DNA from 2 places in the Anoxybacillus suryakundensis genome. Region 2 is predicted to be linked to the other one. Evidence: riboswitches for the same ligand, from Rfam matches in the RefSeq annotation. Region 2 holds a riboswitch; the other holds the start of a gene.
The links. A riboswitch is a leader RNA that binds a small molecule or an ion and turns the genes downstream of it on or off. The one in region 2 is predicted to bind S-adenosylmethionine.

Region 1 (4,318 bases), on a different contig from region 2:
TGTCCGAGCGGTTTACCTGAGTACGAAAGCCCTTCGTTAAATTGCCGAATTAACGAAATGAGGTCAAACGATGATAAATCATATACGGACGTTGCGCCAGGGAAATCGCCGACTTTGGACGGGTCGCCTGTTAAAGCGAGTACATCGGTCATGCCGAGCGTATGAAGTCCCATTAAATGCGACTGTAAACCGATTAAATTGCGGTCGCGGCACGTAATATGAATAAGTGGGCGCATATTTAGTTGTTGTTTGACGATTGTTCCGACAGCGATGTTGCTAATGCGAGGTGTCGCAAGCGAGTTGTCGGCAAGCGTTAGTGCGTCAATATGTGCGTCTTTTAATGCTTTTGCGCCTTCTAAAAATTTCGTTAAGCCGAGTTTTTTTGGCGGATCGAGCTCGACGATAATCGACCGTCGCGTGCGTGCAAGATCGGCAAGGGAAGGTTGTTTCGTTTGTTCTGCTTCTTGAACGACAATAGTATGCCGTTGTTTCACTTCTTTTTTATATACAGGTGTGCGATCGGGAAGGGCGCGAGCAATCGCGGCAATATGTTTTGGTGTCGTGCCGCAACAGCCGCCAATGAGTCGAACCCCTTGATCACGAAACGCGCGGGCTGTTTCTTCAAAATATTGTTCGCTCGTTTCGTAAATGAATCGTCCGTCGCGATATTGTGGCAAACTCGCATTCGGGTACACCGATAAAAAGGCGCGCGTTGGAATCGGCACTTCTTCGAGCGAACGCAACATATGATATGGACCGAGATGACAGTTTAAGCCGACGACATCGGCGCCAAGTAGTTCTAACTGACGAAGCGCTTCAGCAAGCGGCATGCCGTGCTGCAAGACGCCAATGTCATGAAGCGTGACGTGGGCAATGATCGGCAACGTCGTTTCTTTCCGAGCGATGGAAAGAACGGTTTGTAATTCTTCGAAATCGTAATACGTTTCAAGTAAAAGTCCATCAACATTTTCGCTTAACAACACATACAGCTGTTCACGGAACGTCCGTTTCACTTCTTCAAGCGAAATCGTGCTTTTGTTTGTGCTGCGCAATCCTCCGATCGTACCGAGCACGTAGGCACGTCCTTTTGCTGCTTGTTTTGCAAGTTGGACAGCCGCTTTATTGATTTCTTTTACATCGTCCTGCAAACCGTAGCGAGCAAGTTTTACATAGTTGGCGCCGTACGTGTTCGTTTGGATCACTTCAGCGCCTGCTTCGATATACGCTTCGTGAATATGAACGATTTCTTCCGGCTTCGTTACGTTTAATTCTTCAAAGCAACGGTCGATGCCGTGCGCATATAATAACGTTCCCATCGCTCCGTCGGCGATGACGATGCGTTGTTTTAAATCGTCTAACAGTCCCACGTCCATTCCTCCGTTTCTTTTTCAAACTAAAACGTCTTCTTCATAAGAAGAAGACGTTGTGCGCTCCTTCTTATCTTCCAAGCGAATCGCTTGTCTGGACTTAGCACCTTGACGATCGTCAGGTTGCTGAAGGTTCATCGGGCCAGTCCCTCCCCTTCTCTCGATAAGATGTTGTATGAAGTTACTCATAAATGTAACTGATTTTTTAGAAATATTCAACTATTTTATTTGAAAATAAAAAAGAAGGCGTGTTGCCTTCTTAACGATAGTTGACGAATTGGACGTCGATCGGTAAGTCTGCTTCGCGAATGGCGGCGATGACTTTTTGTAAATCGTCTTTACTTTTGCCGCTGACGCGAATTTGGTCTTCTTGAATTTGACTTTTCACTTTTAAACCTGTATTTTTAATGATTGTGTTAATTTTTTTCGCGTTGTCTTTGTCGATGCCTTGGACGAGTTTGGCACGTTGGCGCACCGTTCCGCCAGAAGCAGGTTCGATTTTTCCGTATTGAATGTTTTCCGTTGGCACACCGCGCTTAATGAGCTTGCCGATGAGCACGTCTTTGAGTTGTTCGAGCTTAAATTCATCGTCAGAAATGAAAATGAGTTCATCTTTTTCAAGCGAAATGTCGCTTTTGCTTCCTTTAAAATCATAGCGGTTTTGAATTTCTTTTAACGCGATGTTGATGGCGTTTGTTACTTCTGACAAATCGACTTTCGACACAATATCAAATGAACTTTCTTTTGACATATATATCACCTCAATATAAATTTGTTGTGTTTCCATTATAGTCGATTGTTGACATATGAACAACTTTACAAAATATTTATATATAAAAAGTAAACAAACTGTCGAATATTGTCGATATAATACATGAAGTGAGATTTGATCGAAAGATAAGGAGATGAGGGAATTTTATGAAAAAAATGATTTCACTCATGATGGCATTCGTTTTGTTACTTGCCGCTGGGTGTTCACAAACGAGCTCCTTTCAGCCGAAAGAGCGTGTGAAAATTGGCATTATGTTATCAGACGTCGGACTTGGCGATCAATCATTTAGCGACTCGGCATTTCAAGGGTTAATGAAAGCGAGAGATGAGCTCGGCATCTTTTTTGACTACCGTGAGTTAAAAGAAACGGGAACGTATGAAAAAGGGCTAACCGAGCTTGTTGAAGCAGGGAACGATCTCGTTATCGGTCTCGGCTTTATGGTGCAACAAGATTTAGAAAAAGTCGCAAAAAAATATCCGAAACAGCAATTTATATTAATTGACGCGGTATCTAACCTCCAAAACATTACGTCCATTACGTTTAAAGAAGATGAAGGGAGCTTTTTAGCAGGTGTTGTCGCAGCCATGCTGACGAAAACGAACAACGTCGGCTTCGTTGGTGGAGCGGATGTGCCATTGATTCGGAAGTTTGCGAACGGCTTTATTCAAGGGGTAAAAGCGGTGAAGCCAGAAGCAAACGTGCAAGAAGTGTATGCCGGCAATTTTGGCGATGACAAGCTTGGAGCAACGATCGCCAAACAAATGATTGCCAACGGCGCAGATGTGTTGTATGCGGCGGCTGGGTTTACAGGTGTCGGGGTGCTACGCGAGGCGGAGATGAACAAAAAATATGCAATCGGTGTCGATAGCGACCAATATTTTTATGCGGAAAAAGCGGTGGTCACATCGATGTTAAAAAATGTAGATGTTGCGTTATATACAGTCATTAAACAGTATGTTGAAAAGAAAGAAGTGCCAAAAGGAACGATCGAACTTGGGTTAAAAGAAAACGGCGTCGATTTAGCACCGATTCGTGTCGTGACGCTCAGTCCAGAGCAACAGGCGACGCTTGAAAAATGGAAAGAAAAAGCGACAAACGGCATTACGCAATAAAGGAGGGATACGATGTCGATTAAACAACGATTATTATTTCATTCATTAGCAACGCCAGTCATTGCCGGCGCTATTATTGTGTTTATTATTATAAATATGCTTTCGATTCAATCGTCGAATCAAGATTTCGTTCCGCTGATGATGAAGGCGCAACATTTACAAGCAGAGCTGAAAGCGACGAAGCAAAGTTTAAGCAACTATGCATATAGCCCAACAGAAGGAAATAAACAAGAAGTACTTATTCATTTGGAAGAATCAGAAAAGTTGCTTCGCGTATTAAATAAAGGACTGACCCAATCGTACATTCGTGCTGCACTTGAACAAGCGAATAAAAAATTTGACGTGCTAGCTAAAGAATCGAAAGCGGCACTTGATGCACGGAACGTAGCAGAAATTCGCCGCCAGTCGATGCGAGCAGAAGGGGTATTAAACGACATATATGTCGTCAACACATATGTGAGCGAATATTATACGTACATGCAACAAACGTTACAAAAACAAATTTCAGGCGTTATTACGATTTCGCTCGTTGCGATTGCAGTGGTATTATTGTTTGCAGGATTTAGCGGATTTAGACTAACACAAAAAATTACGGTGCCGCTAAGAAAAATCGCTGAAAATGCGAAACAAATTGCAAGCGGCGATTTGCGTATTGAGCCTGTGAAGTATAGCGGGAGAGACGAGCTTGCTGATTTAAATGAAGCATTTGCAACGATGGCTGATCAGCTGAATGGCTTGCTTCAATCGGTTGATACAGTCAGTAAGCAAGTAGAGGCGTTTGCGAAAGAAATTGATGAGGAAACAAAAACGTTAACAGAAATTAATAATCAAGTAGCTGTATCAACAAACGAATTGTCAGCCGGAGCGCAAAGCATTTCCGAAGATTTACAACATGCGGTACAACTCATTGAACGAATGGAACATACTGTACAAGAAAACGTTGGGCGTACCGAACAAACGGCTCGTTATAGCGATGAAGCGGTCGAAGCGATTGTGCACGGTCAAGCGGCGTTAGCGGAACAAAAAGCGTTTATTGATGAAAATGCACAGGCGACTGCCTCCATTGA
Region 2 (4,318 bases):
TCGCATGGTCGAGCAACAACTACAACGACATGCCCTCGACCAAATTAGCTAAGGCTAGGTACTGACCTAGCCTATACATATGATAACGCCTGTTCAAAGTCGGCAATCAAATCATCAATGGCTTCAAGTCCAACACTCATGCGCAACAAGCCGTCCGTAATACCGCGACGGTGGCGCTCCGCTTTCGGCATCGCTGCGTGCGACATTTTTGCCGGATACGATAAAATCGACTCAACTGCTCCTAAACTGACCGCAAATATCGGAACGTGCGCATGTTTGACAAACGTCCGCACCGCTTGTTCATCTTCCAATTCGAACGACAGCACCGCACCAAACCCACGCGCTTGCTCGCGATGAATGATGTGCCCGTCATGATGCGAAAGCCCTGGATAATATACGTGCGCGACTTTCGGATGACGATGTAAAAACTGCGCGAGTTGTATGGCTGAACGAGACGAATGTTCTAACCGAACATGAAGCGTTTTTAGCCCACGCAACACAAGCCACGCATCTTGCACGCCGAGCACCGCACCGAACGAATACTGCAGTTTCCGCAACTCTTTCGCAAGACGCTCGTCTTTGACAACGGCTAGCCCCGCTACAACATCGCTATGCCCCGCTAAAAATTTCGTTGCGCTATGCAAAACGACATCGACACCGAGATCAAGCGGACGCTGCAAAATAGGCGTCGCAAACGTATTATCTAAAAACGTCAAACAGCCGTGCGCTTTGGCGAGCTTCACAACCCCACGAATATCTGTAATTTTCAAGAGCGGGTTCGATGGCGTTTCCATATAAATGACTTTCGTATTCGGACGAATGTGACGTGCCACCGCATCTAAATCGGTCATATCGACAAACGTATGTTCAATGCCAAATCGGCTTAATACATCGGTGATGATGCGATACGTTCCTCCATATACGTCATCAGTAACGAGCACATGATCACCTTTCGACAACAATAAAAATGCCGTAGAAATCGCCGCCATGCCGGAGGCAAACGCAAAGCCGCTGACACCCCCCTCTAGTTCTGCAATCGTTTCTTCTAACGCCTCGCGCGTCGGATTGCCCGAACGGCTGTAATCGTACTTTCCGAACGTATCAAAATCAAACTGATGAAACGTCGATGCATGATGAATCGGGACGCTCACCGCGCCCGTTTGCGCATCAATTTGCCATTTATTGTGAACAAGTTGCGTTTGTAAATCCATCTTTTACACCTCTTTCATGCGTTGAAACGCTTGTGTTAAATCAGCAATTAAATCGTCAACATGTTCAATGCCGACCGAAAAACGCAACAGTCGATTACATACCCCGTTGGCGATACGAACGTCCTCTGGAATATCCATATGCGTTTGCGTCGCTGGATACGTAATAAAACTTTCGACACCGCCTAAACTTTCCGCAAACGTAATAAGCTTTAAGCTTCGTAAAAAGGTATTCACCCACCGTTCGTCGCGCACGCGAAACGACAACATGCCTCCCCTGCCCGGATATAGCACATCGGTCACGTCTTCATGTTGTGCTAAAAATTCATAAATCGCTTTTGCATTTTGTTCATGTTGGCGCATGCGAAGCGCGAGCGTTTTCATGCCGCGAATTAACAACCATGAATCAAACGGCGACAACACCGCACCGATGGCGTTATGATACATCGCCAATTGCTCGCACAACGCTTTTCCTTTTGCGACAATGAGCCCAGCAAGCACATCGTTATGCCCGCCTAAATATTTCGTCGCGCTATGAATGACGATGTCTGCTCCTTTCGTTAATGGCTTTTGTAACATAGGCGTATAAAACGTATTATCGACAATGAGAAGAAGATGATGTTGTTTCGCAAACGTTGCCACCGCTTCGATGTCCGCTTCTTGCATAAGCGGATTTGTCGGCGTCTCTAAAAAAATGGCTTTCGTTTTGTCCGTCACATCCCCTTTCACCGCATCGAGATCGCGAAAATCGGCATATGTAAACGACAGCCCGTATTTCTTCCACCCTTTTTCAAATAGTCGATACGTTCCACCATATAAATCCGCCGAAACGAGAAAATGATCACCGCTTTCAAACAACGCAAACAACGTTTGAATGGCCGCCATCCCTGAGCTACATGCAAAACCTTGATCCCCTTCTTCTAGCTCGGCGATCGCTTCTTCGACAATACGTCTCGTCGGATTTCCTGTGCGAATGTAATCGTACCCTGTCGATTGCCCGATCCCTTCATGACGATATGCCGTTGAAAAATACACAGGTGGATTCACCGTCCCTGTCACCGTCTCGCTTCGATTACCAATTTGCGCTAATACCGTTTCGATATGACTCATGCCCTCTCTCCCTTTCCGAAAAAATAAAAAGCCTTCTAAGAAGAAGGCTTTTTGTCCATAGACAACGACTTCTTCTTATCTTCCGAATTGAACACCAATTCGCTGGATTTAGCACCTGACCATTTTCGGCTGGTTGCTGAAGGTTCACCGGGCCAGTCCCTCCCCTTCTCTCGATAAGAACGCACAAGTATTGAATTTTCTGATTTTTAACTAATGTATATGATTTTCAAAAAAATTGCAACTGTTTTTTATCGTCTAAACATGACAAGCTTGCTGTACATCGAGGGAGACTCATTCCTTTTCTAACAACTCACGCACTTTTTCTTCCGTAAGGTCTGTGACGTTCGCAATATCTTTGACGCTCATTCCTTTTCGCGCCATCGTTTGTATAAGATGTTTCATACCTTGTTTTATTCCTTGTTTTATTCCTTGTTTTATTCCTTGTTTTATTCCTTCTTCTCTTCCCTTTTCTAACGCCTTTTGTTCATACGAAATCATGAGTTCCAACACTTTCTCCATTTCATTCACCTCGCTTCGCAGTTTTCGTTCTTCTTCATCTAAAAGACTTGAGGATCTCCCCCCAAGTCTTTTACTGTTCAGCCGCAAGCGCATCGGCTTTTGTTGGATGGACGGTTCCAGCAGGATGTTGTGGCGGCGCATAAATAGAATATAGCTTGAGCGGAATATTTCCGGTGTTGATGACATTATGCCACGTTCCGGCAGGCACAAAAATGGCAAAGCCATCGCTGACTCGTCGTTCAAACGTCCATTCATTTTTCCTTTTCCCCATCCGCACGATGCCTTCGCCTTGTTCAATACGTAAAAATTGATCGACGCCGCGATGAATTTCTACACCAATATCTTCCCCGACACGAAGGCTCATTAACGTCACTTGTAAATGCGGTCCTGTCCATAACGTTGTACGAAACATGTTGTTTCGTTTCGTCGCCTCTTCTATTTGGACAACAAACGGGTTCGGCCCGTAATCTTTCGTGTTTTCTCGCGGAAGCGGATACATCGGATACGGATACATCGGCACATACACATAATTCGGATAGTAATAATACATGTTCCCACCTCTTTCTTTATGATCATCGCTATGTTATGCATGAACCATAAAAAATGCGCCTATGTGTAAACAGAACGATCCGTCAACGTATGAGTAAAATGTTTGTGGGAGAAAAAAATACAGGTTCCTAATTCAGTATAATCAGGAACCTGCTGGATATGTAAGCAAAATAGATAAAAAACGGGCTCTCCTCCTGTAAGATAGCAATGATTGATTTTTGCTTATCGGGAGACTTTGTTATACTAAAACATAAACATCACATACGGAGGTTTGTTATGTGGCACGAGTTTAAAAAATTTGCGGTACGTGGCAACGTCATCGATTTGGCTGTCGGGGTCATTATCGGCGGAGCGTTCGGGAAAATTGTCTCTTCTCTCGTCAACGACATCATTATGCCGCTTGTCGGTTTGCTTTTAGGGGGCATTAACTTTAGCAATTTATCATGGAAAGTTGGCGAAGCCGAAGTAAAATATGGCGCGTTTATTCAAACTGTCGTAGATTTTTTCATTATCGCCTTTTCCATTTTTCTATTCGTCAAACTTTTGAACAACTTATACGAACGCGTCAAAAAACAAGAAGAAGCAAAAGAAACCGCACAAACGCTCACGAAAGAAGAACAACTGCTGACAGAAATTCGCGATTTATTAAAACAACAAAAAGAAACACCGTAGCCCCCAAAGCGTTTTTGGGGGCTTCATTCCCATAATAAGCAAGCCGTTTATATTTCACATCTTTTTCGTAAAAGAGCCGTAAACCCATCCGGATTTACGGTCTCCTTTTTACGCATTCAACGCAGCTTCTTCTTCATCGCGCAAGTTGTGGGCAAGGCGACCGGAGGCGCTTGCAGCAACGCTTGCGACTAAGTCGTCTAAAAACGTGTGCACACCTTTGCCGCGCTTTGTATCGAGCTGTTTAATGATTCCGACTTTAT

Region 1: it holds a riboswitch for S-adenosylmethionine, as region 2 does, so the genes downstream of both, ASC42_RS03190 (bifunctional homocysteine S-methyltransferase/methylenetetrahydrofolate reductase) here and ASC42_RS02275 (methionine biosynthesis PLP-dependent protein) in region 2, are expected to answer to the same signal.

What each region holds. Positions count from the first base shown of each region.
Region 1 covers NZ_LIOK01000003.1:157,570-161,887, forward strand. Annotated here, with positions in the region: gene ASC42_RS03190 (bifunctional homocysteine S-methyltransferase/methylenetetrahydrofolate reductase) at 1-1,367, opposite strand, end outside; SAM riboswitch class I at 1,435-1,537, opposite strand; gene ASC42_RS03195 (YajQ family cyclic di-GMP-binding protein) at 1,627-2,118, opposite strand; gene ASC42_RS03200 (BMP family lipoprotein) at 2,286-3,251, shown strand; gene ASC42_RS03205 (methyl-accepting chemotaxis protein) at 3,264-4,318, shown strand, end outside.
Region 2 covers NZ_LIOK01000002.1:214,000-218,317, forward strand. Annotated here, with positions in the region: gene ASC42_RS02265 (HD domain-containing protein) at 1-52, shown strand, start outside; gene metC (cystathionine beta-lyase) at 72-1,211, opposite strand; gene ASC42_RS02275 (methionine biosynthesis PLP-dependent protein) at 1,215-2,318, opposite strand; SAM riboswitch class I at 2,391-2,498, opposite strand; gene ASC42_RS02280 (RpnC/YadD family protein) at 2,610-2,837, opposite strand; gene ASC42_RS02285 (cupin domain-containing protein) at 2,908-3,387, opposite strand; gene mscL (large conductance mechanosensitive channel protein MscL) at 3,663-4,058, shown strand; gene ASC42_RS02295 (phosphatidylglycerophosphatase A family protein) at 4,167-4,318, opposite strand, start outside.